2 regions of the Janthinobacterium sp. 35 genome follow, and region 1 is predicted to be linked to the other one. Evidence: riboswitches for the same ligand, from Rfam matches in the RefSeq annotation. Region 1 holds a riboswitch; the other holds the start of a gene.
The links. A riboswitch is a leader RNA that binds a small molecule or an ion and turns the genes downstream of it on or off. The one in region 1 is predicted to bind thiamine pyrophosphate.
Positions count from the first base shown of each region.

Region 2: it holds a riboswitch for thiamine pyrophosphate, as region 1 does, so the genes downstream of both, thiC (phosphomethylpyrimidine synthase ThiC) here and CLU93_RS20420 (TonB-dependent siderophore receptor) in region 1, are expected to answer to the same signal.

Region 1 is NZ_PEFN01000001.1:4,575,911-4,591,396, forward strand. It holds gene CLU93_RS20385 (substrate-binding periplasmic protein) at 1-326, shown strand, start outside; gene CLU93_RS20390 (hypothetical protein) at 440-973, shown strand; gene CLU93_RS20395 (hypothetical protein) at 977-1,468, opposite strand; gene CLU93_RS20400 (TetR/AcrR family transcriptional regulator) at 1,505-2,146, opposite strand; gene CLU93_RS20405 (DUF2867 domain-containing protein) at 2,214-2,738, shown strand; gene pnuC (nicotinamide riboside transporter PnuC) at 2,824-3,435, shown strand; gene CLU93_RS20415 (AAA family ATPase) at 3,435-3,983, shown strand; gene CLU93_RS20420 (TonB-dependent siderophore receptor) at 3,980-6,124, opposite strand; TPP riboswitch at 6,210-6,307, opposite strand; gene CLU93_RS20425 (iron-containing alcohol dehydrogenase) at 6,374-7,531, opposite strand; gene CLU93_RS20430 (ferritin family protein) at 7,674-7,979, shown strand; gene CLU93_RS20435 (Imm26 family immunity protein) at 8,073-8,555, shown strand; gene CLU93_RS20440 (sensor histidine kinase) at 8,704-10,062, opposite strand; gene ompR (osmolarity response regulator transcription factor OmpR) at 10,076-10,777, opposite strand; gene CLU93_RS20450 (hypothetical protein) at 11,042-11,431, shown strand; gene CLU93_RS20455 (flagellar assembly protein A) at 11,592-13,451, shown strand; gene arfB (alternative ribosome rescue aminoacyl-tRNA hydrolase ArfB) at 13,455-13,853, opposite strand; gene CLU93_RS20465 (chemotaxis protein CheW) at 14,049-14,531, shown strand; gene CLU93_RS20470 (ATP-binding cassette domain-containing protein) at 14,572-15,486, opposite strand, start outside.
Region 2 is NZ_PEFN01000001.1:1,777,800-1,793,285, reverse strand. It holds gene CLU93_RS08055 (porin) at 1-889, shown strand, start outside; gene CLU93_RS08050 (putative bifunctional diguanylate cyclase/phosphodiesterase) at 886-2,967, opposite strand; gene CLU93_RS08045 (Crp/Fnr family transcriptional regulator) at 3,206-3,946, shown strand; gene CLU93_RS08040 (PAS domain-containing hybrid sensor histidine kinase/response regulator) at 3,991-6,234, shown strand; gene CLU93_RS08035 (response regulator) at 6,263-7,069, shown strand; gene CLU93_RS08030 (hypothetical protein) at 7,109-7,363, shown strand; TPP riboswitch at 7,447-7,562, shown strand; gene thiC (phosphomethylpyrimidine synthase ThiC) at 7,642-9,555, shown strand; gene thiS (sulfur carrier protein ThiS) at 9,576-9,779, shown strand; gene CLU93_RS08015 (thiazole synthase) at 9,805-10,599, shown strand; gene CLU93_RS08010 (hydroxymethylpyrimidine/phosphomethylpyrimidine kinase) at 10,608-11,375, shown strand; gene thiE (thiamine phosphate synthase) at 11,386-11,997, shown strand; gene CLU93_RS08000 (ANTAR domain-containing response regulator) at 12,076-12,708, shown strand; gene CLU93_RS07995 (S-(hydroxymethyl)glutathione dehydrogenase/class III alcohol dehydrogenase) at 12,821-13,927, shown strand; gene CLU93_RS07990 (hypothetical protein) at 14,272-15,126, shown strand; gene CLU93_RS07985 (GNAT family N-acetyltransferase) at 15,140-15,486, opposite strand, start outside.

The DNA of each region.
Region 1 (15,486 bases):
TCGACACCGACAATGCGATCCAGAAGTATCCCGTCAATGACTATGTCACCATGGCAAAAATGTTGGCGATGCGACGTTTGGACGCGGGAGTGGGATCGAGTATGGGCCTGTTTTATGGCGCGTACATGGCCGGCGTGAAACCGGAAGACATAGGCGTTCCGCTCGTCCTGGGTAGCAACGATTTCATTTTGTTTGTTTCCAAGAAAACCGCAAAGCCGGAAACGACTCGGGCACTGAGAGAGGCGCTCGATAAGCTCTCGGCTAGCGGTGAGATCAAACAGATCATGAGCAAGTACAGCAAGTCCTTCAGTCTGCCACAGAGATAAACCGTCCCCTGACGCCCATGCGCGCACTGCACACATGCTGCCGTCTGCCGCGCGGGAAGTGCCACGTATAATTGCTTTTACCATTTACCGCTATTCTTTTCCGACAGGCCCCCATGCCCCAGACTCCCGATTTTCCGCCGGATTGGCACGCGTTTGAAACGGCCTATGACGTTGAAGCAAGCTGGTTCAGACTGACCAGCGCCTCGCTGGCGCTGCTGGGCGCGTCCGCTTTCAAGGATCAGGCATTTTCAGCCTTTGCCTTCAATGCCGTATCGTTCCCATCCCTTTCGCTGAGCTTTGACACCGATCCCGGTAACCGGCAGCGCGGAGACTACCCGCCGGACTGGTCGAACGAGTGCATGGAAGCCGACGTGCCGGAAATTGGCCAACTGTGGGAGGAGGGCCACGCAAGGATCGAAGGTGCGCTGCGCGAGCTGATCGACGCCGCCGATGACGAATTGCTCTGCGCCATCGAGGAGGGTTATCTGCACAGCCTCAGGAAAACGATGGTGCGGCTGGAAACGAGCCATGCTTTCGAGCAAATCAAGACGTGCACGCCGTTCTGGACCGTGGTCACGCAAGTCGATGCCGATACGGATGAAGAGGAGCGCCTGCTCGGGCAGGCGCGCCAAGGCCTTCTGGCGTGAGCGCTATAGCAAGGCTTGCCAGGCGCGGACTTCTGCGTCCGTAAGTACTGGTCCCCAGCCGCCGCGCAGCGCCGCATCGTGCTGCACATAGTGTTCAAGCTGCGGTACAGCCACCGCATGCCGGACGCAGATGGCAAAGACGGCTTCCAGCTGCCGCCGACTTGCCGGCAGGTCCTCGCCATGCCAGCTACAGGCGCTCGTTTCCAGTACATGCTGCACCAGTTCCTGCAGCGCGCCGAACAGGTGCCCGGGTATTGCCAGGCGTATGTCATCCGGCCAGGGGTCGCCCATGCCCGTCACAGGCAAGGACGCAAAGCCGCGTTCCCAGGCAGCAAAATCCCCAGGCCCGACCTGTGCCACGTTCCACACGTGAGCGGCGAACGCGGACAGCGCGGGATGATCAATATCAAAGCGCTGGCAAAAGCGTTGCAGGCACGTCACGGCCATGCATTGCCTGGCAATCACGGAGAGTGCATCTATCGATATGTTGTGCATGAAAGTTCCTGAAGGTGGCGCCTGCCGATAACTGCTTCAATTTGACTGGATTGCGGTGGTCCCGCCAGGCAAGGCAGCCTGCCGCAGCGCCTCGACCGGCAACTGAAAAAAGCGCGGCACCATCGCTGGCGACAAATCGTCGCCGCCGTCGGCCATGGCCAGGCGGCCACTCAGCAGCAGCATCACGTAGCCATGGCCCAGCGACCATCCGGCGCTGGCGGCGGCCTTGTCCCAACGCGCATCGAGGCCCGCTTCGCGCACGGCGGCGCCGGCCGTCTGCAGCACATACTGGAAGCACGCTTGCGCCGCTTTCTGCAGGGCGGGGAACTGGCGCACGTCCTGGTGCTCGAACATCAGCCGGTAGTGGGCAGGCGCGGCCAGGGCGAATTCGATGTATTGCTGGCCCAGCAGCTGAAAACGCTGCTCGGCGGGCAGGCTGCCCGGCAGCGGCAATTCCGTTTCCCATTTGGCGATCAGGCTGGCGAAGCCAGCCGCCGCCACGTCGGCCAGCAAGGCTTCCTTGCTGGGGAAGTGGCGGTACACGGCGGCGATCGATACGCCCACCGTGCGCGCCAGTTCGCGCAGCGACAGGGCGGCGTCGTGCTGCTGCGCAAGTTGCGCGATGGTGGCGGCGACCAGGGTGTCGCGCAAGTTGCCGTGATGATAGGTGCTTGTCATTCTATGTTATCGCTGTTCACATTGTCATGTATGATGGCCATGTTATCACTGAACACATGGAGAGCACATGCAAGAGATGAACATCGCCGTTCGCGCCGTGGCCTTGCCGCCCGGCGCCAGTATCGCCGCCTTGTACCCGGGCAGCAACCTGGCCGATGCGTATGCCGTCGACCTGCCGACTGCACGCGCCCGCGAACTGGACATGGAAAGCCTGGCGCGCCAGTTGCTGGGCAGCCAGCCGGGCTGGGCGCGCAAGCTGATGGTGGTGCGCGACGCCATCGTGGCGCGCTTCGGCATCCGGACGGCAAAGCAGATGGAAGCCAGGCCAGGCAAGCGCATCGGCATCTTTCGCATCTTTGCCGTCAGCGACGACGAAATCATCGTGGGCGAGGACGACAGCCACCTGGATTTCCGCATCTCGGTGCTGCGCCAGCGCGACGCGGGGCAGGAACAGTTCGGCAGCGTCACCGTGGCCAGCGTCGTGCATTGCCACAACTGGGTGGGACGCGCCTACATCCTGCTGATCCGGCCTTTCCACAAGCTGATCGTGCAGCGTTCGCTGGCGCGCGCCGTCAAGGGCGGCTTTGCCTGAGGGGGAAGGGGCGTGACGGCGCGGGCAATCTTGCTTATTCATGCCCGGTATTGCATACTGCGCCACCAGCCTCATCACGATTCCCATGAACGATACGCTTCTCCTGCTGGGTTTTGCCACCACGCCGCTTGAACTGATTTCCTTTGTCCTGGCACTGACAACCGTTGCGCTGAACATCCGCCAGAACCACTGGGCGTGGCTGTTCGCCATCATTTCCTCGGCCGCTTACGGTGTCGTGTTTTTCGAGTCGCGCCTGTATGGCGACATGGCCTTGCAACTGCTGTTCATCAGCGTCTCGTTCTGGGGCTGGTATCAGTGGCTGCATCCGGCCAGCGGCGGCAAGACGCTGCCCGTGACGCGCCTCGATGGCCGCGGCTGGCTGGCTTGCGCCGCGGGCTGGCTGATCGGTTTCCTGCTGATTGCCTGGCTGCTGACGACGACGGACACGGACGTGCCGCATGCGGATGGTTTCCTCACGGCAGGCAGCCTGGTCGGGCAATTCCTGTTGTCGCGCAAGAAGCTGGAAAACTGGATCGCCTGGATCGTCGTCGACGTGCTGTATGTCTGGCTGTACCTGCACAAGGGCCTGACCCTGACGGCCGTGCTGTATGGCTTCTTCGTCGTGATGGCCATCATCGGCTTGCTGGCGTGGAAAAAGTCGGCACCGGCCGCGCCCGATGCGATGGTCCTCAAGTGATGGCGCCTTGCGTGCGCGTGGCCATCCTTGGCGCGGAATCGTCGGGCAAGTCGACCCTGGCGGCCGCCCTGGCCGAGCGCTACGGCACCGTCTGGGTACCGGAATACTTGCGTGAATTCGTGGCAACCCAGGGCAGGGTGCCCGTCGCGGCCGACCAGTTTGGTATTGCGCAGACACAAGTCGAACGCGAAGCGGCAGCCGCCGCGCAAGCCCGGAACTATCTGTTTTGCGACACCACGCCCTTGATGACGGCCGTCTACAGCCGCCATTATTTTGATGGTGCGGACGCGCAGCTGGCGGCGCTGGCCGATGCCACGCAGTACGACGTGACGTTGGTGACGGCGCCCGACAGCCCGTGGGTGGCTGACGGCTTGCAGCGCGAGTCGGAAGCCGTGCGCCAGCTGATCTACCGCTACCTGCTCGACGAGCTCGACGCGCGCGGCATTGTCTACCACGTGCTGCACGACAACCTGGAGGCGCGCCTGGAACAGGCGGCGCCTTTGCTGCAGCAGGCGCTCGCTGCGGCGCCTGCCATTTCCCTCAATTAAAAGTCAAACTGCGCTGAAAGCTTGAACGTGCGGCTGGCGCCCGGGAACAGGTAGCCGCCGGCTTCCGGCGTCACGTCGCGCCAGTAGAACTTGTCGGTCACGTTGTTGACGGCGGCGCGCAGCACGGTGCGCGTGCCGGCGATGCGCGTGGCGTAGGCGGCGCCCAGGTTGAATACGTTGTATGACGGCACGAAGGTCGTGTTGTTGTACTCAAACGCTTTCTTGCCCGCATATTCCCAGCTGCCATTCACGCTCAAGCCTGCTACCTGTTGCACGGCGTAGTCCGCATGCACGGCGGCCTTGAAGGCGGGCACGTTGGGTACGCGCTTGCCATCGTAGTCCGCATTGCCCGTGCCTGACTGCTGGCTGTTCAGGGCCGTCACGGACGCGCCCAGGCTCAGGTTGGCTGTTGCCTTGCCCTGGGCCGATAATTCCAGGCCGCGGTGCTGGGCCTGGCCATTGCGGACGAAATAATTCTCGGCATTGACATATTCGAGACCTTTGCGTATCTGGAACAGGCTGGCCGCCAGCATGAAGTCCGGCGTCACATCCATCTTCACGCCCAATTCGATCTGCTTCGAACGGCTGGGCGTCAGCTCTTCGTTGGCGTTGTTCTCATAGATGCTGGCTGTGCCGCCATGTTCCATACCCTGCGAATAGGCCGCATACATGGAGACGTTGTCGAGCGGGGTGTAGACGAGTGAGACGTTGGGCAGCAGGAAGTCGTGCTTGGCGCGGATTTCCTTGTCGGCCTTTAAAACATATTGGTAGCCGTCGACATCGATATGGCGCAAGCCGCCATGCAGTTTCCAGTTCGGCGCCAGGCTGATAATGTCCTGCACGAAGACGGATTTTTCCTTGTCGTTGCGCACCAGGCGCACGGGACCCGTGACACCGTCGGATGGGGCGACGATGACTGGACGGTAGATATTGCTGATGCCCACTTCGTCGTAGACGTACTTGCCGGCCCGGTCCTTCCGGTTGAAATACGACACGCCCACCGTGACTTCATGGCGCAGGCTGCCGGTGGCGAACTTGCCCTGGATCATGGCTTGCGCGCTCAGCGGTTTTTTCGTTTCGCCCAGGCTGCGGAAATCCCACACGGAGAAATCGCCATTGCTGCAGAACACAGGCATCCAGCCTTCCGGGCTGCAGCCATACGGATAGGCCGTGTAGTCGTCGCGTTTGAACGAGTGCTGGTTGGCGGACAGGGTGGCGTGCCAGTCGTCATTGAAGGCGTACTGGAAGCGCAGGCCGATGTTGCTGGTGACCGTTTCCACGGGATGTGTCCACGGTTGCTTGTTGAGCATGGCGTCGGCGCTGACGTTGGCGGGCAGGCTGCCGTTGCTCAGCAGCTGGAAGCCGGGCGCCGTCACTTGCGCCTTGTCCTGGTAGTCGGCATCGAGCTGCAGCAGCGCTTGCGGCGAGATTTGCCAGTCGAAGGCGCCGGAAATGAACTTGCGGTTGCCGTCGGCACCCTTGATGTAGGAGCGCAGGCGTTCGGCTGCCACGTTGACTCGGTAGCCGAAGCGCGTGTCTTCCAGGCGGCCGCCCAGGTCGACGGCGCCGTACAGGGTGCCTCGCTCGCGCGTTTCCACGGTGACCGTGCGCAGCGGCGCGCTAGTCGGGCGCTTGACGATGAAGTCGATCACGCCACCGGGCGCGGCCACGCCTGCCTGCAAGCCGGCCAGGCCCTTCAGCACTTCGATGCGTTCCTTGTTTTCCAGCGGAATTTGCGTGTCGCCGGGAATGGCCACGCCATCCTTGCGGTAGCTGGAATTGGTGTCGAGCTTGAAGCCGCGGATGGTGAACTGTTCCGCATAGCCGACGGCGTTGTAGGAATCGTTGATGCTGGCGTCGAGCTTGACGGCATCGCTGAGATTGCGGATCTGTAAATCCTGCATGTCTTTTTGCGAAATGACGGTGACGGACGCGGGCGTCTGCAGCAGCGGCGCGTCGGCAAAGCCGCCCACGGAAGCGCGCTTGGCGGCAGGCGCCTTGCTGGCCGTGACGACGACTTCAGCCATGCTTTGCGTGTCGGCCGGCGCTTCGGCGCTGTCATTCGCGGCCAGGGCGGGCGCGGCAAACGCGTGCAGGATGGCCAGGGTCAGAACGGAAATAGATAAATTCGGTGTGGACATAGATTGCTCGTGGTTCAAGCCGTCTCGGGAAAGAGCACGGCAGGCTGCTTGTTCGGCTGGCGCCAACGCAGGAGCTATCAAAGGAGGGAGGTACTTTGCGCTTTCCTTCGCTGGCATTATCCAGATCAGGTACGAAGGGTATCTCTCACCCGGATGACTGCTCCAGGACCCCTAGCGAAATGACAGCTTAGCATGAAGCACGGCCAGCTGTCCCGCTGGCTGACCGTTTTACAACAGTGCGGTGCGAATCTACAAACTGAGTTCGAGCACCTTGCGGCTGACGGCGGGCGTCACTTCGCGCTGTTCGCCCAGCGCCGTCATGCCGTGCGCTTCCAGGGCAGCGACGACGGCGTCCACGCTGGCATGGTTCAGGCCGTAGTCGGCCAGGCGCGTCTTGACGCCCATGTGGCGGAAGAAAAATTCCGTGCGCGCGATGGCTGCCTCGATGCGGCCATCCTCGTCGCCGCCATCGAGGCCCCAGACGCGGGCTGCGTATTGCAACAGCTTGGCGCGCTTGGCCTGCTTGCGCACGCGCAGCATGCTGGGCAGGATGATGGCCAGCGTTTGCGCATGATCGAGCTCGTACAAGGCCGTCAATTCGTGGCCGATGGCGTGCGTGGACCAGTCTTGCGGCACGCCCACGCCGATCAGGCCGTTCAAGGCCAGGGTGGCACTCCACATCACGTTGGCGCGCACGTCGTAGTCGTCCGGGTGCGACAGGGCTTTCGGGCCTTCCTCGATCAGGGTCAATAAAATGCCTTCGGCGAAGCGGTCTTGCACGGACGCGTTCACGGGGGTGGTCAGGTATTGCTCCATCACATGCGCAAACGCATCGACGACGCCATTGCCCACCTGGCGCAGCGGCAAGGTGAACGTTTTCGACGGGTCCAGCACGGAGAACTTCGGATACACCTTGCGGCTCATGAACGAGCGCTTTTCCTGCGTGGCCTTGCGCGTGATCACGGCCGAGCCATTCATTTCGGAACCGGTGGCCGGCAAGGTGAGCACTGTGCCGAAGGGCAGGGCGGCCTCGACGATCTTGCCGCCTTTCGCCAGGATGTCCCACGCCTCGCCTTCATGCAGGGCGGCGGCGGCGATGAACTTCGTGCCATCGACCACGGAGCCGCCGCCGACGGCCAGCAGGAAATCGATGCGCTCGCTTTTCACGAGGGCCACGGCCTGCATCAGGGTTTCATAGCTGGGATTGGGTTCGATGCCGGCAAATTCCAGCACCGTGTGGCCAGCCAGCGCCGCCCTGACTTCATCGTAGACGCCGTTGCGCTTGATGCTGCCGCCGCCGTAGGTCATCAGGACCCGCGCCTGCGGCGGGATCAGGCCGGCAATGGCGGCGATCTGGCCCTGGCCGAAGAGGATTTGCGTCGGATTGTAAAAGTCGAAATTGAACATGGGGCTCCTGCCGCTGAGGTTTAGGCTGTTGCTGAGCCATGATTATGGCCGAACGGGTGGAAACGTGTCGTGGACGCTTGAGCTTTTCGCCCGCGCGGTGGAGAATGCAGCCGATGTCTCCACCACGCGAAAAGGAATGCGCATGACCACCGTCCCACTGGAAGAATCGGGCTTGCCGGCCACGGCACTCGACATGCACCGCGCCATCGGCGCCACCATCGCCGCGCTGCAGGCGCTGGACTTGAACGGCCAGCGTTTCGAGGCCTGCACGGACCCGGAATTGCGCCGCGTGCTCGCGCATGCGGGCGACACCAGCCGCAAGGAAGCGGCCATGCTGCTCGAATGGATGCGCCGCCGCGACGCGCGTCTGGATACGGCCATGAAGGAAGCGCTGTTCAAGGCGGGGCCGATTGTTGCCCAGTATCACTATGACGAGAAAATAGGGTAACTATTGGTTTGTTGCTGTGGCGTACCATGCGCCACATAGCCCTTGCTTCGCGTAGACTGTGCCCCGAACACGATTTTGGGGGAGTTTGCAGAAATGAAATCATTACCATACCGGGAAGGCAGCTGGTTTGCTGTGCCCTTGCCGGGCGGCGGCTATGCCGCCGGCGTGGTGGCGCGCCGGGCGCCTGCCGGGCGCATCATGCTGGCGTATATGTTCGGGCCGAAGCGCGACAGCCTGCCTGCGCTGGAAGAACTGGAAGGCTTGCGACCGGAACAGGCCGTGCGCCGCCTGCGCACGGGCGACATGGCCCTGCTCAACGAGCGCTGGCCGCTGCTGGGCGACAGCCTCCACTGGGAGCGCGATGCCTGGCCCATGCCGGCCTTTATCCGCCGCAATGAATCCCTGCAGCGCGCCTGGCGCGCCAGCTATGCGGATGCCGACCCCGCCAAGCTGAACCGTGAAGAGTCGATCCCCTTCGATACGCCGGGCATGGAAAGCGATTCCCTCTACGGCTACGGGGCGACGGAATTGTTGATGAATAAATTGCTGGCGCAGGAAGCGGCGTCGGCAGCGTAGGTCGGATTAGGTGGGGCCGCCGAGGCCGCAAGGCCGTAATCCGACAACATTGTTGGCTGTTCTTGTCGGATTACGCGGTTCCCGCTAATCCGACCTACATCGCCTGCACCGCTGGTGTAAACACCGGAGTGAGCAGGCCCGATTATTTTTACGCCGCTGGCAAGCTGATCTGAAACGCCAGGCCGCCGCCTTCGCGGTTGCGTACCTGCAAGTCGGCGCCATGGCGCAGCAGCACGCGGTCGACGATGGCCAGGCCCAGGCCGGCACCGTTGGCTTGCCCGCGCGCCGTGTCGAGGCGGGTGAACGGTTTCATCAGTTGCTCGATCTTTTCCGCCGGCACGCCCGTGCCGTGGTCTTGCACCTCGATAATCACCTTTTTCGCGCCGTGGCTGGTGCGCAGATGGCAGGCGATATCGATTTCCGTCACATCGCTGTCCGGCGTCTTGCCATAGCGGCGCGCATTCTCGATCAGGTTGTTCAGCACGCGGCGCAAGTCGGTGGGGTTGCCCATCGCATGCGCGCCTTCGGCGATGCTGGCATTGATCTTCACATCCGGCAGGCGCATCGCTTCGCGCGTCATGTCGAGCAGCAAGCCGCTCAGGTCCACGTCCGTAAAGCTCGACGTTTCCGTCGGCTTGGCATAGTCGAGGAACTGGCCGATGATGGCGTCCATTTGCCCGATATCGGACTGGATGCCTTCGCGCGCCTCGTCCGACAGGTTGGCCATTTCCACTTCCAGCTGCATGCGCGCCAGCGGCGTGCGCAAGTCGTGCGAAATGCCGGCCAAAATCACGGCGCGGTCCGATTCCACCTGTTTCAAGTCATCGACCATCTGGTTGAAGCTGCGGTTCGCCTCGATGATTTCGATCGGACCTTTTTCCGGCAGCGGCGCCGGCTGCTTGCCCTTGGCGATGTCGCGTGCGGCCGCCGTCAAGCGCGACAGCGGCAGATTGATCAGGCTGGAAATGATGGCCGCGCCCAGTAGGGACAGCAGGGACACCAGGCTGGCCCAGCCCAGCCACTGGAAACCCGTCAGGCCGCGCAGGCGCTCGCGGTCCAGCATCAGCCAGTACTCGTCGTCGTCGATCTTGAAGCTGACCCAGAAACCGGCCACGCCGTTGACGCGCGCGGAAAAGCGCGTGTCCTTGCCCAGCTTGGCTTTCACCTGCGCCTCGATCTCGGGCATCAGGTAATTGTCGGGCGGCGGCTCGATGCGGTCGTCCTCTTCCAGCGAGAAGATGCGGATGCCTTCGTTGCTGACGAGGTCGAACAGCAGCTCGCGCCGCAGCTCGGGCGCCGAGTGCGTCAGTGCCGCATGCGTGATGGTAACGACGGAAATGATCTGGGCGGAAATCTGCTGCGCCTGCGGCTCGCGCTGGATGACGGAAATCATGCCGATCCAGGTGATCATGCTGACCGTGGTCAAGGTGCCGAGCAGCAAAAAGGTGCGCCAGAACAGGCCGCTTTTCAGCCGCGCCAGGCTGATATCGGGAACAAGCTTCATCATGCCTCGCCTGCGATCAGCGCGGCTGTCCGTCCGGGATGAAGACGTAACCGAGGCCCCACACGGTCTGGATGAACAGCGGGCTCGACGGATCGGGTTCGATCAGTTTGCGCAGGCGCGAGATTTGCACGTCCAGGCTGCGGTCGAACACTTCGTACTCGCGGCCGCGCGCCAGTTCCATCAGTTTTTCACGCGACAGCGGTTGGCGCGCATGGCGGGCAAACACTTTCAGCACAGAAAATTCACCGGTGGTCAGCGGCACCGTTTCGCCACTCTTTTTCAAGGTGCGCGTGCCCAGGTCCAGCACGAAGTCGCCGAATTCGAAGGTTTGCGGTGTTTCCGACGGTGCGCCCGGGATTTCATCGGGACCCTTGCGGCGCAGCACGGCGCCGATGCGGGCCACCAGTTCGCGCGGGTTGAACGGTTTCGGCAGGTAGTCGTCGGCGCCCATTTCCAGGCCCACGATACGGTCCACGTCCTCGCCCTTGGCCGTCAGCATGATGATCGGCGTCTGGTCGCCCGCGCCGCGCAGGCGGCGGCATATCGACAGGCCGTCTTCGCCGGGCAGCATCAGGTCGAGCACCAGCAAGTCGTAGCGTTCGCGCAGCCACAGCTTGTTCATGGCCGTCGCGCTCTCTGCCGTGAAGACATTGAAACCCTGTTCGGTCAGGTAGCGGCGCAGCAAGTCGCGCAGGCGCACATCGTCATCGACCACCATGATTTTTGCCTGGTGGCCGTGGATCGATTGCGTAGGCGTGTTGCTGCCGGAGGTGGAGGTTGTGGTCATTTAAGGTGTCGTGTTATCTTATATTAGTTGCTATAGTAACGCCTCGCGTGGCGTCGGCAAGGGGGTATGGCGACCCATTACAAAGTGTTACAAACTTTACCCAATTACTCTTACTGCACCGTGTAAAGCATCATACACTGGGGCCACAGTGGAAATCAGCTTTAAGTTTATACGGCATCGCGGAAGAGGAACTCAATGAATATCTTTACTAAAAAAATTCACACCGCTCCCAGCGCAGCTATTGCCGCACGTACGACTGTGCTGTCCGCATTTGCCGTTTGCTCCGTGTTTGCCGCGAGCCTGGCGCTGGCACAAAACCAGCCGCCGCCACGCCGTGACGACCAGCCGCAAGTGCAGGCCCAGCGCTATGAACAGGTACAGCGCAGCAATAGCAATGATACGCGACTGCGCGAACAGCGTGACGCACGCAGTTTCGACACGCGCGCCGAAGAGCAGCGCCGCGCCAGCGAAGGCGCCGACGCCTCGCGCCGCACGGGCCGCATGACGCCCGACGAGCGGCGCGACCTGCGCCGCCAGATCAATGAAGTGGGGCAAGACATTTACTCGAATCCCCCACGCCGCTAGTTACTTAGGCATCGCACCTCCCATCCGACAGGGCCATCTCGCAAGACATGGCCCTGTTGGCATCTGCCCACCAACATTGTTGCTCAGTCAGGCACACCGCCACGCCCCGTGATATTGTTCTAGTGCACTGAGACAATTCCTGGTTTTGGGGAGGCAAGTGGTGAGCGACGACGACACACCCGTTCCTGAGGCGGTCCCCGCAGGCGGCTTGCCGCGCGGCCTGGTGCAGCGCGACGAGGGCGTGTGTCTCGACCTGTCGCTGGCGCCCGCGCAGTTGCGCGCCGCCGTCGACCAACTGTTCCAGTCGGGGCAGCTGCTGGCCGGTCTCGACTACGCTTTGTTCCTGCTGACCCTGTTCCATGCACCCGCGCCCCGCGCCGCGCCCAAGAGCGACGCCTTGCTGCGCATTGCCGCCCGCGTGGCGCCATTTCCGCCCCAGCGCCGTGCGCTGTATAAACAAATCAAGATCCGCGGCGACAGCGCCGAGTTCTACTTTGAAGCGCTGTCGCCTGACGCGGATGGCCAGGTGCCGGCGCGCCGCGAGTTTGACGAGCTGGTGGCTGACCTGTGGTGCAAGGGCGTGCGCTATGGCATCGATGGCGCGGCCGTGCGCGCCATTCTCGGCAGCGGCAAGGCCGAGCGCATCACCGTGGCGCGGGCGCTGCCGCCACAGCCGGGCCGCGACGCGCAACTGGTCGAAGTGTCGCAAGGCATCCACCGCGACGATGCGCCGCGCGAACGCTCCGATGGCCGCCTGGATTTGCTCAGTTTCAAGAACCGTTTTCCGCAAGTGAAAAAACACGCGCGCCTGCTGCGGCTGCTGCCCGGTGCCCCCGGCTTGCCCGGCTACGACCTGGACGGTACGCTGCTGCCGCCGCCCGCGCCGCTGGAGCTGGACCCGGCAGCGGTGGCAGGGGCGGGCACGGCGGTCGAACGCTTCAGCGATGGCGATTACGTGGTCGCCACCCAGGATGGCTATGTGAATGTCGATGCGCACGGCAAGCTCTCCATCGACAACAAGATCGTCAGCCGCGAAGGCGTCAGCAGCCGTACCACGGGCAATTTGAAGCTGCGCGCCGCGTACGAGGAATATGGCGAAGTGCAGGAGCAGCGCCAGCTCGACGGCAGCGACATCACCATCCATGGCGACGTGTACGGCCATCTGCACTCGCATGGCGGATTAATATGGCTACAGCGCAACCTGGTGGGCGGCACGGCCTTCAACGAGCACGGCGACGTGCGCGTCGAGGGCGTCGCTTCCGGTTCCGTGCTGCAGGCGCTGAGCGGCGAAGTCCACATGAAGCGCGCGGAAAGCTGCGTCATCGCCGGCACGCGTGTGGTGATCGAGCATGCCAGCAATTGCGAGATCATCGCCGACGAGGTTGTCATCGAGCTGGCCGAAGGCTGCGCCGTGGCGGCACGCACCATCCGCATCGGCAGCGCCGGTCCGCGCAAGCAGGTGGAAATGCTGCTGTTCCCGCTGGTGCCCGATTTGAGCGTGCTGGACCAACAGATCGCGGAAAGCCTGGCCAGGGCCGCGCACTATCAGCAGATGCAGCACAAGCGCCAGCAGGAAATCGATGCCATTGCGCATTTGCCCGAAGTGCGCAACTACCTGACCCTGGCGGGCCAGCTGCGGCGCGCCGAGCTGCAGCTGCAGCCGGCGCAGCAGCTGCAGTACGACAAGCTGGCGGCGCGCATCGCTCCCGTATTGAAGGAAGTGGCGCGCCTGCGCGTGGAAGTCAAACAGTCGGAAATCCTGCACGGGCAAATGCTGGCCCTGGTGGCGCAAGTGCGCCAGCAGCGCCAGGCGACGGCCGGCCAGTCGCGCTGCAGCCTGGGACTGGTCGACGGTGAAACGGTCGTGCGCGCGATGGTCGTGCCGCCCGGGCCAGCCAAGGTCTACGACCGGCCGCCGAAGGAGATCAAGGCGCTGTTGCGCAGCGCCACGCCGGCCACGCAGAGCGTGTTTGCGGACAGCACAGGCAGCCTGGAGTGGACGTATGCACCGCCGCCGTAACGTTTAGTCGGTGACCTTGCCACGTGATTGCTTGAGCACGCTGTGCGTACTCTTGCTATCGAGGCGGCGCCGCTGCGAGCTGCGCGTGGGCTTGGTGGCGCGCCGCACGGCGGGCAAAAAGGTGACGCTGTCGATGATTTCCTGCAAGCGCCGCAAGGCTTCTTCCTTGTTCTGCTCCTGGCTGCGCGACTGCTGTGCCTTGAGCACCAGCACGCCATCCTTGCTGATGCGGCTGTCGCGCAGGGCCAGTAGCCGCTCCTTGTACGCTTCCGGCAGCGACGAGGCGGCGATGGGGAAGCGCAAATGGATGGCGCTGGAGACCTTGTTGACGTTTTGCCCGCCCGGCCCCTGGGCGCGGATGGCGGAAAATTCAACTTCAGCGGGATTGACGAGGTGTTGCATGGCCTGCCTGTGGGGAAACGATGTGGGTATTGTAAGGGAAGATGGCTGCGCCGGCGCAAGCTGGGCAGTGAGAGTACGCGTGCCTTCCGGGAAAGTTGATGTTTCTCAACGCCGCCTGCGGTGATGCTGGTTAGCATGGGGCCAACGTTGCGCCACTGCGCATCCTGGCAGCGCTTACCGGATGAAAGGAACACCATGCAGCCCACGACGACGCCTGACGCCGCAACCGCGCAATGCCTGACGCAGTACTTGAGCTTCCGGCTGGGCGGCCTGGAATACGGCCTCGATTACCGCTGCGTGCGGGAATTGCGCCCGTTGAAGGAACTCGACCGTTTTTCCTCGGAAGGAGAGGTGCTGCGCAGCGTGGCCGTCTCGCGCGGTGTGATCATCCCCATCGTCGACATGCGCGCCGCGTTCGGCAGCGTCCAGGGTACGCCCGACCCGTCCACCGACGTGATCATCTTGCAGCTGAGCAATGGCGTGATGGGCATGGTGGTCGATGGCGTCACCGATATCGTCAGCCTGGCCGCCAGCGACATCGCCGCCGTGCCCGGCCTGGGCGCGGCGGAAGCCGATTATCTGCTGGGCCTGGGCACGCTGGCGGGACGTCGGTTGATCCTCGTCGACATCGACCGCCTGATGGCCATCCGCAGCCCCGGCCCCATGCAGGCAGCCTGAAAAAAAGACGACCCGGAGGTCGTCTTTTGTCGTTGCCTGATTAGCCGAGTTTCTCTAACTGATCCTGCAGATCGAGCCATTCCGCTTCCAGCTGCGCCAGGTCCTTGGTGAAGAAGGTCTGGTCGGCCAGCAATTGCTTCAGCTTGGCCTTGTTGGCGGCGTCGTAGATGGTTGGCTCGCCCAGCTTAGCTTCCGTTTCCGCCTTTTGCGCGTTGCGCTTGGCAATCTGCTCTTCCTGGCGCTTGATCTTGTTTTCGATCGGCTTGCGCAGGGCGGCGGCCTTCTGGCGGTCTTCCGCTTCCTGGCGCTTGTCGCGCACGGGCGCGGCAGGAGCGGCTGCCGCTACCGCTACCGGTGAGACGACAGGGAAGTCCGTCTTGTTGGCCTTGCCGGCGGCCGGCAGCACATCGGTACCTTTACCCAGCTTGGTCTTGAACAGCCAATCCTTGTAGTCGTCCAGGTCGCCGTCGAACGGTTGCAGCTTGCCGTCGGCCACGATGATGAATTCGTCGGTGGTGGCGCGCAGCAAATGGCGATCATGGGAAACGACGACCAGCGTGCCTTCGAACTGCGCCAGCGCTTCCGTCAGCGCTTCGCGCGTTTCCAGATCCAAGTGGTTGGTCGGTTCATCGAGCAACAGCAGGTTCGGACGCTGCCAGACGATCAGGGCCAGCGCCAAACGGGCTTTTTCGCCGCCCGAGAATGGGGCGATCGAGGCGGTGACCATGTTGCCGGGGAAGTTGAAGCCGCCCAGGAAGTTGCGCAGTTCCTGCTCGCGCACGGTCGGGGCGATCTTCGACAGATGCCACAGCGGCGATTCGTCGTGGCGCAGCATTTCCACCTGGTGCTGGGCGAAGTAGCCGATGTTGAGGCCCTTGCCCATGGTGGCGTCGCCCGTCAGCGGCATCAGTTCGCCGGCGATGGTCTTGATCAGCGTCGACTTGCCGGCGCCGTT
Region 2 (15,486 bases), 2.8 Mb from region 1:
CGGTTCGCGCCTGGGCTTGCGCGGCACGGAATCGCTGGGCAATGGCTTGCAAGCCGTGTTCACCTTGGAAGCCGGTGTCCTGAGCGACACGGGCCGCTCCGACCAGGCGGGGCAATTGTTTGGCCGCCAGGCCTTTGTCGGCCTCAACAGCCCGCTGGGCATGCTGACCGTGGGTCGCCAGTACAATCTGCAAAGCCAGGCGCTGACTGACGTGGCCGATCCCTTCGAGGGCGGCCTGGCCGGCGCGGCCACCAACCTGGCCGGCTATTCGGCCACGCGCATCGACAATACCGTGCGCTATACCTCGCCCGAGCTGCGCGGCGTCAGCGCCACCGTGATGTATGGCTTTGGCGAACATACGGGTGTGGTGGCAGATCAGCGCTCGCTGGGCCTGGCCCTGGGCTATGTCAACGGTCCATTGACCTTGCGCCTGGCGCGCCAGAGCCGTGCCGGCGAGCCGGGCAAGGCCGCCGCCAATAACACCATTCTGGCCGGCAACTACAACTTCGGCGTGGCCACGGCGTTTGCCGGCTATGGCCGCAACACGGGCGACGGCAGCAGCATGTTCTTTGCAGAAAATCCGTATGGTGCGGCGCAGGCGCCGGCCCAGTCGACGGACAGCCGCGACGCCATCGTCGGCGTGTCCGTGCCGCTCGGCGCGACCACCGTGCTGGCCTCGTATGTGCACAAGGATGACCGCGACGCTGCCAACCGCGATGCGCGGCAGCTGGCCATCGGCGCCACGTATGCCTTGTCCAAGCGCAGCAAGGTATATGTCGCTTACGCGCACATCCGCAACCGCAACGACGCCGCTTACATGGTGGGCAATGCGACGGAAGTGGGCACGGGCAACCGCGCCTTCAACGTCGGCCTGCGCCACGCGTTTTAAACGGGCAGCATCTTCCCTTGCAGTAATAGTTCCTCGAAGGCGGGCACGGTCAGCGGGCGGCTGAACAGATAACCCTGCATCTGGTCGCAGTCGTGCTGGCGCAGGAAGGCCAGCTGCTGCGGCGTTTCCACGCCTTCGGCGATGACTTTCAGGCGCAAGCTGTGCGCCAGCGAAATGATGGCGCGCACGATGGCTGCGTCGTCGCCGTGCGTGATGTCGCTGACGAAAGTCTTGTCGATCTTGAGTACGTCGATGGGAAAGTGGCGCAGGTAGGCCAGGCTGGAATAGCCGGTGCCGAAGTCGTCGATGGACAGTTGTACGCCCAGCGCCTTCAGGTTGGCCATGATGGCCGTGGCTTGTTCCACGTCATGCATGACCATGCTTTCGGTCAATTCCAATTCCAGATGGGCAGCGGCCAGCCCCGTTTCCGCCAGCGCCTGCGCCACCGCATGCAACAGATTCCTTTGCTTGAATTGCCGCGCCGACAGGTTGACGGCCAGGCGCAGCGGGCCATGGCCGGCCAGCTGCCAGGCGCGCGCCTGGGCGCATGCGGTGTGCAGCACCCAGTCGCCGATGGGGATGATCAAGCCCATTTCCTCGGCCAGGCCGATAAAACTGGCCGGCGCAATGCGCCCCAGTTGCGGATGTTGCCAGCGCAACAGCGCTTCCATGCCCACCACCTTGCCGCTGGCCAAATCGAGCTGGGGCTGGTATTCGAGGTGGAACTGCCCCCGTTCCAGGGCATGGCGCAACTCGCTCTCCAGTCCCAGCCGCTCGAGGGTGCCCGCATTCATGCCCGAGGCATAGAATTGCCAGTGGCCCCGTCCCTGTTCCTTGGCGCGGTACATGGCGATGTCGGCGTGCTTGATCAGGGTGTCGGCGTCCTGGCCATCGTCGGGATACACGGCCACGCCCATGCAGCAGCTGAGAAAAAATTCATATTCGCCCAGTTGCAGCGGCTGCGCCACGGCGTCCAGGATGCGCTGCAGGATGGCTGCGCCCGGTTCTCCATTGCCATGCTGGGGCAGCAGCAGCACGAATTCGTCGCCGCCCAGGCGCGCCACCGTATCGACTTCGCGCGTCGCGTCGCGCAGGCGCTCGGCCACGTTTTTCAGCACAGTGTCGCCCGCATCGTGGCCCAGGGTGTCGTTGACGAATTTAAAGCGGTCGAGGTCGATGAACACCACCCACAGGGGCAGGCCGCTGCGCCGCGTCACGGCCATCGCCTGCTCCAGCCGTTCGCGCAGCAGGGCCCGGTTGGCCAGGCCCGTGAGGATGTCGTGCCTGGCCTGAAATTCCAGTTCCTGTTCGAAGCGCATGACGGTGCTGATGTCGTATTGCGCCACCACAAAGTGGCTGACGGGGCCATCGCCATCGTCGCGCACAGGTGCGACGAACAGCTCGCTCCAGTAGCAGCTGCCATCCTTGCGGAAATTGCGCACGATGGCTTTGCCTTCGCGCTGTTCGCGCAGGGCCGCTGTAATCTCATGCATGTCTTGCCGCCCCTGTTCGGGTCCCTGCAAGTCTTCCAGGCGTTGGCCGATGACTTCGCCAGCCGCATAGCCGGTGATGCGCTCGAAGGCGGGATTGACGTATTCGATCAGGTAGCCCGGCGCGTCGGCGCTGCACAGGATGATGGCATTGGCCGACACTTCGATGATGCGTTCGCGCAAACGCAGCGACTGTTCATTGTGCATGCGCGCAGCGATGTCTTCGGACAGGCGCAAGTTGGCAAACTGCAGCGCCGCCGTGCGTTCGCCCGTGATGCGGGCAATCACGGAGTTGCGCGTGACTAGCTGAAACACATACGCTGTTGCCAGCAGGCTCGACAATAATCCGCCCAGCAGCACATACAGCGAGCCGCGATGGTTCGCATCCAGGCTCATGCCGTTGGCAGGCAGCAGCGCGGCGCGCAAGGTGTGACCGCTGGCGTGGTACTGCAGCAGCAGCCGGGTGCTTTCCGACTCGATCTGGCGTGCCGAGGCGTAGCACAGGGCCGTCAGGCTCAGCCCGACCGCCAGTGTGATCAGGGCCGAGGTGGAAACGGAAATGGAGATGCGTTTGAAAAATGATTGCATGATGGCGTCCGGTAAGCAGCGCTGGCGCCGATCCGTGATCCGGCAGCCCTGGCAGTGACTGACTGTAGGGCGCGGGGTACCTGACCGTCCGTTCGCTGCCGAACAGACCGCCATGCCAGCAAGAAATATAGTGGCGGCACTGTGCGGGCGCTGTGTTACGCTCCGGCATATGGCGCCCCTCGTTCGGACGTTTTTTATCTATCCCCTAGCTGACGACTGGAAACCAGGAAAACTGCCCATGTCGAGTCCGCATGCCCAGCTGCACAACCCGAATCAAAACCATTTGCTCGCCGCCATGCTCGACGCCGATTTCGCGCGCCTGGCCCCCCATCTGGAGCAAGTGTCCATGTTGCTCGGTGACGTGATCTACGATTCGGGCGACAAGCTGCAGCATGTGTATTTCCCCACCACGGCCATCGTTTCCATCCACTACCTGCTGGAAAACGGCGGCTCGTCGGAAATTGCCGGCGTCGGCAATGAAGGCGTGGTGGGCGTGTCGCTGTTTATGGGCGGCAACTCGACGCCGAGCCGCGCCGTGGTGCAGACGGGCGGCGTCGGCTATCGGCTGAAGGCGCATTTGCTGATGGAAGAATTCGACCGCGCCGGCCCCGTCATGCGCTTGCTGCTGCGCTATACGCAAGCCCTGATCACGCAAATGTCACAGACGGCCGTGTGCAACCGCCACCATACGGTGGAGCAGCAGCTGTGCCGCTGGCTGCTGCTGACCATGGACCGCCTGCCGAACCGCGAGCTGACCATGACGCAGGAGTTGATTGCCAACATGCTGGGTGTGCGCCGCGAAGGCGTGACGGAGGCGGCCGGGCGCTTGCAGCAGCGCGGCTTCATCAGTTACCGGCGCGGCCATATCTCCGTGCTGGACCGCGCCGGCCTCGAAGGCCATGTGTGCGAATGCTATGGCGTGGTCAAAAAAGAATTCACGCGCCTGCTGTCGGACGTGCGCCAGCGCCAAGGTTCCTGATCACCGCATTTCCCTCTTATCGTTGTCACAGCCCAGGCTACCTCATGCAATCTGTTGAAAACATTCCTCCGCGCGCACCGTCGCGCTGGCCCATGGCGCTGGCGTTTTCGTTCAGCGCCATCGTGCTGCTGGCCATTGGCGTACTGGCCTGGCGCGCGCCGTTCGAGACGGCCTGCGTCATCGATGCGCTGGTCTTTTTGCTGCTGATGCTGCTCGTGGCGCTGTACCGGCGCACGCTGTCGGCCAGCTTGCCGCGCCAGTTGCTCAAGGCGGGCGCCTTGCAGGATGCCATTTTCAATAGCGCCAATTTCTCGTGCATCGCCACCGATGCGCAGGGCGTGATCCAGATTTTCAATGTGGGCGCCGAACGCATGCTCGGCTATGAAGCGAGCGACGTGGTCGACAAGCTGACCCCGGCCGGTATTTCCGACGCGCAAGAAATCATCGCGCGCGCCGCCGCCCTCAGTGCCGAACTCGACACGGTCATCACGCCCGGCGTCGAAGCGCTGGTGTTCAAGGCCACGCGTGGCATCGAAGACATCTACGAATTGACGTACATCCGCAAGGATGGCAGTCGCTTCCCCGCCATCGTCTCCGTGACGGCCTTGCGCGACGCGCAGAGCAAGGTTATCGGTTACTTGCTGATCGGCACCGACAACACGGCGCGCAAGCAGGTCGAGGCGGAACAGGCGCTGCTGGACCAGCGTTTGCGCGAGCAGCAGTTCTATACGCGCTCACTGATCGAATCGAATATCGACGCCCTGATGACGACGGACCCGCGCGGCATCATCAGCGACGTCAACCAGCAGATGGAAGCGCTGACGGGCTGCACGCGCGACGAATTGATCGGCGCGCCGTTCAAGAATTACTTTACGGAACCGGAACGGGCCGAGGAAGCCATCGCGCGCGTCTTGCGTGAAGGCAAGTTGACCAATTACGAGCTGACGGCCCTGGCGCGCGACGGCAAGCAGACTTTTGTTTCCTACAACGCCTCGACCTTCCACGACCGCAACCGCAAGCTGCAAGGCGTGTTTGCCGCCGCCCGCGACGTGACGGAACGCAGGCAGTTTGAACAAGCACTGCAAGACACGAATATCGAAATGGAAAAGGCCCGCCAGGCGGCGGAGAAAGCGAATCTGGCCAAGTCCGAGTTTCTGTCGAGCATGAGCCATGAATTGCGCACGCCCCTGAACGCCGTGCTGGGTTTTGCCCAGCTGATGGCGTCCGAGACGCCGGCACCGAGCTTGCCGCAGCAGCGCTCGATCGACCAGATCCTCAAGGGTGGCTGGTATCTCTTGCGTTTGATCAATGAAATCCTCGACCTGGCCATGATCGAGTCGGGCAAGGTCACCATGTCGGAAGAGGCGATGTCCTTGCTCGACGTGTTGCAGGATTGCCAGGCGATGATCGCGCCGCAGGCGGAAAAACGCGGCATCAGCATGCATTTCCCCCGCTGCGGCAAGGCTTTCTATGTGCATGCCGACCGCACGCGCGTGAAACAGGTGATGATCAACCTGCTGTCGAACGCCATCAAGTACAACCAGAGCGGCGGCAGTGTGAAGGTCGAATGCACGCGCCATGCCGACCGCGTGCGCGCCAGCGTCACCGACAGCGGCGCCGGCCTGAATGCCGAACAGATGAGTCAGTTGTTCCAGCCCTTCAACCGCCTGGGCCAGGAAAGCAGCACGGAAGAGGGCACGGGCATCGGCCTGGTCGTCACCAAGCAGCTGGTCGAACTGATGGGTGGCACCATCGGCGTCGACAGCACGGTGGGCGTGGGCACCACCTTCTGGGTGGAATTCAAGGCCTCGCGCGCGCCCGAACTGCACCTGGAACAGGGCGTCGCCTTGCCGGTGGTGCAGGAAGACCAGGAAAGCCAGCGCACCTTGCTGTACGTGGAAGACAATCCCGCCAACCTGGCGCTGGTGGAGCAATTGATCGCCCGCCGCAGCGATTTGAAACTGCTGACGGCCATCGATGCGCACCTGGGCATCGACCTGGCGCGCACGTATCAGCCGGACGTGATCTTGATGGATATCAACCTGCCCGGCATCAGCGGCTATGGTGCCCTGAATATCCTGCATGATGACCCCCTCACCAGCCACATTCCCGTCATGGCCCTGTCCGCCAACGCCGTGCCGCGCGACATCGAGAAGGGCCTGGAAGCGGGCTTCTTCCGCTATCTGACCAAGCCCATCAAGGTCGTCGAATTCATGGAGGCGCTCGACGTGGCCCTGCACCATGCAGCCGCGCACGGCCTGGCCGACGACACTCACACAGTACGCTAATTCAGCATTTAATTTTAGGAATACCGCCATGCTTCAAGCCACCGAGATCCTGAACGCCAGCATCCTCATCGTCGATGACCAGGAGGCCAACGTCATGCTGCTCGAACAGGTGCTGCGCAACGCCGGCTATACGCGCATCACCTCCACCATGGACCCGCAAGCCGTGCGCGCGCTGCACCAGCAGCACCGCTACGACCTGATCCTGCTCGACTTGCAAATGCCGGAAATGGATGGCTTCGAAGTCATGGAAGGCTTGCGCGACATCGAGGCGGGCAGCTATCTGCCCGTGCTGGTGATCACGGCCCAGCCCGGCCACAAGCTGCGCGCGCTGCAAGCTGGCGCCAAGGACTTCGTCAGCAAGCCCTTCGACCTGGTGGAAGTCAAAACACGCATCCACAACATGCTGGAAGTGCGATTGCTGTACCAGAAGCTGGCCGAATACAACAAGTCGCTGGAACAGATGGTGGAAGAACGCACGGCGGAGCTGCGCGAAAGCGAAGCGCGCTTCCAGCGCTTCACGGAACTGTCGTCCGACTGGTACTGGGAACAGGATGCGCAGGGCAACCTGACGCGCTTTTCCGGTCCCGTGGCTGAAATGCTGGGCATCGGCAGCGAGGAAGAGCCGCAGCGCTGGAACGCGGCCGAACGCGCCTTGCTCGACGCAAAAATAGCCGCGCGCGAACCGTTCCTCGACTTCATCTACAGCCGCGCCAACCTGGACGGCAGCACGCAGTATCTGCAGGTCAGCGGCGAACCGATGTTCGACAATGGCAGCCGCTTCATCGGCTACCGCGGCATCGGCCTCGATGTCACGGAGCGCCATCGCAGCGCCTGATTTATACTTGTTGCCATCGACATCGACAAGGAAAGCATCATGGCTGACAAATCTCCCTCCTACTGGTTTCCCGCCAAGACCTATGGCTGGGGCTGGGGTTTGCCCATCACCTGGCAAGGCTGGCTGGTATTCCTGGCCGCACTGGCGCTGTTCGCTTGCGGCGCCTTCCTGTTCCCGCCGCAAACCATGTTCGTAGGCTACATCGTGTATGAAGTGGCCATCGTTGCCGCACTCATTTTCATCTGCCAGCTGAAGGGCGAACCGACCGCCTGGCGCTGGGGCAAGAAGAAGTAACGCCGAAGCACAAAGACGACAAAGCAAGAAATCATCTGGCCACGCGGCGCGAACCGCGTATAATTGGCTCGCTGCCGCAAGGCGGCAAACGCTAGGGGTCCTGCCTTTCGCTGTGGAAACACAGTGCAAGCGCGGGTGAGAAATACCCTCCGAACCTGATCTGGATAATGCCAGCGAAGGGAAGCTTTAGGATGAACGCACCCCGCCTTTCCGCGTGCGCAATTCCGAACCTCCTTAGCTGGCTCCAGGCTTAAAACAAGTCTAGCCAAGGAGCCAAAATGAACGCCAACCCGAAATTCCTCTCCGCCACCGCCACGGTCGACGAAGCCGCCATCGCGCCGCTGCCCAATTCGCGCAAGATCTATGTCGAAGGCAGCCGCCCCGACATTCGCGTGCCCATGCGCAGAATCAGCCAGTCCGACACGGAAGCGTCGTTCGGCGGCGAAAAGAATCCGCCGATTTACGTGTACGACACGTCCGGCCCCTATACGGATCCGGACGTGCAGATCGACATTCGCTCGGGCCTCGACACGCCGCGCCTGCCGTGGATCATGGAGCGGGCCGACACGGAAGAATTGCCCGGCCCTACCTCCGACTACGGCATCGCCCGCCTGGCGGACCCGAAACTGGCCGAGCTGCGTTTTAACTTGCACCGCAAGCCGCGCCGCGCCATTGCCGGCAAGAATGTGACGCAAATGCACTATGCGCGCCGTGGGCTGATCACGCCGGAAATGGAGTTCGTCGCCATCCGCGAAAACATGCGCCGCCAGGAGTATTTGCGCGAACTGCAAGCCTCCGGTCCCATGGGCGAGCGCCTGGCCGACCTGATGGGCCGCCAGCATCCGGGCCAGTCATTCGGCGCCAGCATCCCGCAAGAAATCACGCCGGAATTCGTGCGCGAGGAAATCGCCCGCGGCCGCGCCATCATTCCCGCCAACATCAACCACCCGGAAGTGGAACCGATGATCATCGGCCGCAATTTCCTGGTGAAAATCAATGCCAACATCGGCAATTCCGCCGTCACCTCGTCGATAGGCGAGGAAGTGGAAAAAATGACATGGGCCATCCGCTGGGGCGGCGATAACGTGATGGATCTGTCCACCGGCAAGCATATTCACGAAACGCGCGAATGGATCGTGCGCAACAGCCCCGTGCCCATCGGCACCGTGCCCATCTACCAGGCGCTGGAAAAGGTCAACGGCAAGGCCGAAGATCTGACGTGGGAAATCTTCCGCGACACCCTCATCGAGCAGGCCGAGCAGGGCGTCGATTACTTCACCATCCACGCCGGTGTGTTGCTGCGCTATGTGCCGATGACGGCCAAGCGCTTGACGGGCATCGTCTCGCGCGGCGGCTCCATCATGGCGAAATGGTGCCTGGCGCACCACCAGGAATCGTTCCTGTACACGCATTTCGAAGACATCTGCGAAATCATGAAGGCGTATGACGTGTCGTTCTCGCTGGGCGACGGCTTGCGCCCCGGCTCCATCTATGACGCCAACGACGAAGCGCAGCTGGGCGAACTGAAGACCCTGGGCGAATTGACGCAAGTGGCATGGAAGCACGACGTGCAAGTGATGATCGAAGGCCCCGGCCATGTGCCCATGCAGCTGATCAAGGAAAACATGGACTTGCAGCTGGAACAGTGCGGTGAGGCGCCGTTCTACACGCTGGGACCGTTGACCACCGATATCGCGCCCGGCTACGACCACATCACGTCCGGCATCGGCGCGGCCATGATCGGCTGGTATGGCACGGCCATGCTGTGCTACGTGACGCCGAAGGAACACCTGGGCCTGCCCAACAAGGCGGACGTCAAGGACGGCATCATCACCTACAAGATTGCGGCGCACGCGGCCGATCTGGCGAAAGGCCATCCGGGCGCGCAGATCCGCGACAATGCCCTGTCGAAAGCCCGCTTCGAATTCCGCTGGGACGACCAGTTCAACATCGGCCTGGACCCGGACAAGGCGCGCGAATTCCACGATGAAACCTTGCCCAAGGATTCAGCCAAGGTGGCGCATTTTTGCTCCATGTGCGGCCCGCATTTCTGCTCGATGAAGATCACGCAGGAAGTGCGCGAATATGCGGCCGGCATGGGCATCGCGGAAGACCAGGCACTCAAGCAGGGGATGGAGGTGAAAGCCATCGAATTCGTCAAGAACGGCGCCGAGCTGTATCGCAAGGTCTGAAGGAGAGCGTGATGCCTGCATTGATATCCATCACGCTCAACGGCGCGCCACATCAGGTGCCGCCGGGGCAAACCCTCGATCAATTGATCGCCGCGCTGGCGCTGGAAAACCAGGCGCTGGCGCTGGCCGTCAACCGCAATGTGGTGCCGCGCAAGGCGTGGCCGGGCCAGGTCTTGCAGGTGCAAGACCAAGTAGAGATCGTGCGCGCCATCGGCGGCGGTTAAGTTGAAAACAGACAAGGAACAGAACATGCATACCGCAACAAACAATGACCTGCTGACCATCGCAGGCAAACAGTATCAATCACGCTTGCTGGTCGGTAGTGGCAAGTACAAGGATTTGCCGCAGACGCGCGAAGCGACGGACGCGGCGGAGGCACAAATCATCACGGTGGCGATCCGCAGGGTCAACATTGGGCAAGACCCGAACGCGCCCAGCCTGCTCGACTTCGTGCCGCCGGACCAGTACACGATCTTGCCGAACACGGCCGGCTGCTACAACGCGAAAGATGCCGTCTACACGCTGCAGCTGGCACGTGAGCTGCTGGGCGGGCGCAATCTGGTGAAGCTCGAAGTATTGGGCGACGAAAAGACCCTGTTTCCGCACATGCCGGAAACGTTGATCGCGGCCGAAGCGCTGGTCAAGGATGGCTTCGACGTGATGGTCTACTGCAGCGACGACCCGATCCAGGCGAAGATTCTGGAAGACATCGGCTGCGTGGCCGTCATGCCGCTGGCCTCCTTGATCGGCTCGGGCATGGGCATTTTGAATCCGTGGAATCTGTCGCTGATCATCGACCAGGCCAAGGTGCCGGTGCTCGTCGATGCTGGCGTGGGCACGGCGTCGGATGCGGCCATCGCCATGGAACTCGGTTGCGATGGCGTGCTGATGAATACGGCGATTGCCGGCGCGCGCGACCCCGTGCGCATGGCGCGTGCCATGAAGCTGGCCGTGCGGGCCGGGCGCGAAGCGTTTCTGGCGGGCCGCATGCCGCGTAAATTCGCCGCCTCGCCTTCGTCGCCGATGGCGGGCCGCCTGGCGTGATGGTGCCGATGCGTCTGCCGTGTCGTCCGGTTGTGCTGGTGTTTGCCGGCCTCGACCCTTCGGGCGGCGCCGGCCTGGCCGCCGATATTTTATCCATTGCGGCGCAGGGCGCGCATGCCTTGCCCGTCATCACGGCGCTGACGGTGCAGGACAATGACCGCGTGTTTGCTGTCGAGCCTGTGGCGCCGGAATTGCTGCGCCGCCAGGCGCAGGCCCTGATCGACAAGATGGTGATCAGCGCCGTGAAAATCGGCATCCCTGGCAGCGCCGCGAATGCGGCCGTCATTGCGCAACTGATCGCGCAACTGCGGCTGGCGCGGCCCGATTTGCCCGTGGTGCTCGACCCCGTGCTGGCCAGCGGCCATGGCGACGTGCTCAGCCGGGACGACGCCGTGCTGGCGCTGGCGCCCTTGCTGCCGCTGACGACCGTGATCGTGCCGAACGGGCCGGAAGCGCTGGCCCTCGGTGGCACAGAAAACCTGCGCGCGCAAGGCTGCCAGCACGTGCTGCTGACGGGCGGGCATGGCGACGGTGAGGCAGTGCTCAACCGTTGGTTTGATGCCGAGGGCGGCGAGCGTGAGTGGCGCTGGCCCCGTTTACCGGGCGAATTCCACGGCAGCGGCTGCACTCTGGCCTCGGCCATCGCGGCGCGCCTGGCGCTGGGCCAGGCACTGCCCGAAGCGCTGGATCTGGCGCAACGCTATTGCCATGCGGCCCTGGCCGATGCGTATGCGATTGCGCCAGGTCAACTCATGCCGCAACGATTCATTCAATAAGGAAATCATCATGCGTGGACTGTATCTGGTCACCCCGAACTGGGATGACACCGACCGCCTGCTCGACGTCAGCGAGCAAGCCTTGCAGGAAGGCGTGGCGCTGCTGCAATATCGCCACAAGAGCGCCGAGGCGGAGCAACGGCGCGAACAGGCCGGCGCCTTGATGGCGCTGGCCCGCAAGTATGGCGTGCCGTTCATCATCAATGACTTTATCGAACTGTGCGAAGAACTCGACGCGGACGGCGTGCACGTGGGTGGCACGGACGCGTCCGTGGCGCAGGTGCGCGCGCGCCTGGGCACGAAGAAGATCGTCGGCGCCTCGTGCTATGGCGACATGGCCCTGGCACGGACGGCCGAGGCGGGCGGCGCCAGCTATGTGGCCTTCGGCGGCTTTTATCCGTCGCTGGTGAAAAAGTACCCGGTGACGACGCCCCTCGATATCGTGCTGCAAGCCAAGCGTGAGATCAGCTTGCCGTGCGTGGTGATCGGCGGCATGACGCCGGAGAACGCGGCGCCTCTGGCGGCACGCGGCGCCGACATGGTGGCGGCCATCAGCAGCGTCTATCAGGCGGACGATGTGAATATTGCGGTGCAGCAATTCAATCACTTGTTTGCGGTGTGAGCATGGACGTGAAGGGCTGGTTTGGGGGAATAATCGGCATATAATAAGAACATCATTCATTACCGAGGTCCCCCACCCATGAGTCAGCCAGCCGCCGCGAAACGCCTTATCCTGATCGTTGACGATGACCAGCTCCTGTTGGAATTCCTCGGCGAAATCCTGCGCCATGCCGGCTACGAGACGGCCCTGGCCCATTCGGCCGAAGTGGCGCTGCAAATGGTCGCCCAGCGCGAGCCGGACCTGGCCTTGCTCGACATCCACATGCCGGGCATGTCCGGCCTGGAACTGGCCAAGCGCTTGCATGGCGAAACGGGCGTGCCGTTCATGTTCCTGTCCGGCAGCGGCGACAGCGAATCGGGCAAGCAGGCGGCCGCCTACGGCGCCGTCGGCTACGTGGTGAAACCCGTCGATGAAGGCCGCTTGATGCCCGCCTTCGAAGCGGGCCTGGCGCGTGCCGATGAAATCCGCCAGCTGCGGCGCACCGAACTGAACCTGAATGCGGCGCTGGCCGCCGGGCGCGAAACCAGCCTGGCCGTCGGTTTGCTAATGGGCAAGTTCCAGACGGACCGCAACACGGCCTTCGAAGTGCTGCGCGACCACGCCCGCTCCAGCCGCCGCAAGATCAATGAAATCGCCAGCCAGCTGCTGCTGGCCGAGGAAACCCTGAACGGCTTGCACGGCGCTTTTTTGAACCGCGCGAAAAGCAAGTAGGTGTTGCGCCGGCGCCGGCGTGGCACGTCGGCGCCTGCCTTGTTATGATGTGACGCTACGGCGCGCTGGCGCGCCCGGTTCAACCATACACAGCACACACCACAGGACACACATGAAAACCAAAGCAGCGATTGCATGGAAGGCGGGCGCGCCTTTGACCATCGAGGAAGTCGATCTGGCCGGCCCGCGCGAGGGCGAGGTATTGGTCGAGATCAAGGCCACGGGCATTTGCCACACCGATTACTACACTTTGTCGGGCGCCGACCCGGAAGGCATCTTCCCATCCATCCTCGGCCATGAAGGCGCCGGCATCGTCGTCGATGTGGGCCCTGGCGTGAAAAGCCTGAAAAAGGATGACCACGTCATTCCCCTGTACACGCCGGAATGCCGCCAGTGCAAATTCTGCCTGTCGCAAAAGACGAACCTGTGCCAGTCGATCCGCTCGACGCAGGGGCGCGGCCTGATGCCGGACGCCACCTCGCGCTTTTCCATCGACGGTCAACCCATCTTCCACTACATGGGCACGTCCACCTTCTCGAACTATATCGTCGTGCCGGAAATTGCCCTGGCCAAGATCCGCGAAGACGCGCCGTTCGACAAGGTGTGTTACATCGGCTGCGGCGTGACCACGGGCGTGGGCGCCGTCTTGTTCACGGCCAAGGTCGAGGCGGGCGCCAACGTGGTCGTCTTCGGCCTGGGTGGCATCGGCCTGAACGTGATCCAGGCGGCCAAGATGGTCGGTGCGGACAAGATTATTGGCGTCGACATCAACCCGGCCCGACAAGCCATCGCGCGCAAGTTCGGCATGACGCATTTTGTCAACGCCAACGAAGTGGAGAACGTGGTCGACACCATCGTGCAACTGACCGACGGCGGCGCCGACTATTCGTTTGAATGCATCGGCAACACCACCACCATGCGCCAGTCGCTCGAATGCTGCCACAAGGGCTGGGGCCAGTCCATCATCATCGGCGTGGCTGCGGCCGGCCAGGAAATTTCCACGCGTCCATTCCAGCTGGTGACGGGGCGTGTATGGAAGGGTTCCGCCTTCGGCGGCGCGCGCGGCCGTACGGACGTGCCGAAGATCGTCGACTGGTATATGGAAGGCAAGCTCAATATCGATGATTTGATCACGCACCGTTTGAAGCTCGACGATATCAACCAGGGTTTCGACTTGATGAAGAGCGGCGAATCGATCCGCTCCGTCGTGCTGTATTAATTGAAATACGCCGTACCACGGCGTTTTTGCGGAGGCTGCGGCCTCCGTTTTTTTGCCGCCGCGTTTGCCATCCATCGGGCCTGGCTGTCGCCTAACCCTTCATCCCGGCAATTCATCGCACGGCGCTGGCGGTGCCGGCCGCCAGCGCTTATCGTGATTCTCGTCGCTGTACCACAGCGGCTTTACGGAGGCCCCTGGCCTCCTTTTTTTTTAACAGTGCTTTGCCACTCATCGCGCAAGCCTGCCGTCCAGGTGCACCTTTTTGCAGCCTGTCGCAGCGCGCTGGAGCCGTGAGCTCTCCGTCGTTAAAGTCAACGCTCCACTACTTTTGCGACGAGGCAGCCATGTCCACTTCCCACCGTTTGATCCTCAGCCTGGCCGGTATCCTGCTTGGCGGCAGCGCGCTGGCCGTGCAGCCGCCGCAGCCGCCCGCGCCACCGGCCCCGCCAGCCGCGCCCAGCGTGCAGGTCAGCCGTTCGCTCGACAAGGGTGAAAGTTATGCACTCGTTGATGGCGCCAGGGATGGTGAGGGCGTCATCGTTGTCGATAGCGATATTCATTCGCAGCAGGTGGAAAAGCTCAAGCGCTCGATCAAGGGACCCTTCCTGTGGTTCCGCGACCAGGGCCAGGCCTATGTGCTGCAGGATGCGGCCTTGCTGGGCAAGGTGCGCACGGCATGGCAGCCTTCGAGACAGCTGGGCAAGGAGATGAGCGCGCTCGGCGATCAAATGGGCGCGCATGGCAAGGCCATGGGCGAAATGGGCCGCAAGATGGGTGCCCGCAGCCTGGAAAAAGGCAGCGCGCGCGAGTCGGAACAGCTGCGCGCGCTGGGCCGCCAGCAGCAGGAACTGGGCCGCAAGCTTGGCGACGCTTCGCGCCGCCAGGCGCTGGCAACGAGCGACACGGCGCGCCGCGCGGCCGAGCGCGACGTGGAGCGCCTGCAGCAGCAGATGGAAGATGCGCAGGAAGAGATGGAAGAGATCAACGACCGCATCGCCGACGTGCACGAGCGCGAGGCCGAGAAAGTGGAGCAGATGTCGCGCCAGATGGAGCAACGCAGCAAGCCGATGGAAGCGCTGGGCAAGCAAATGGGCGACCTGGGCCGCCAGCAGGAAAAAGTTGTCAAGCTCGCCGACAAGACCACGCGCCAGGTGATCGCTCAGGCACTCAGCGAAGGCAAGGCAAAACTGGTGCGCTGAGTGCTGTGCCGAATCAGCGGGCCAGCGGCTTGCGCATCAGGCAGCGCAGCGCCGGATCGTGCCCGTCCTGCGCTTCGCGCGCCAGCTTGAGCGCATGCCTAGCGCCCAGCGCCACGGCCTCGATTTCGCTGAAGCCGTGGCGCGCATAGTAGGGCGCGTTCCACGGCAGGTGGCGATACGTGCTCAGTGTCAGCCAGGCGCAGCCCAGCGCCCGGGCATGGGCCGCCGCCGCGTCGAGCAGGCGCGCGCCCAGTCCCTGCCGTTGCTGCGGCAGTGCAACGGACAATTCCACGATGAACAACTGGCCGTCGAGCGGCTGGGCGGCCAGGAAACCCGCTGGCGCATCCTGCTCATCGGCGG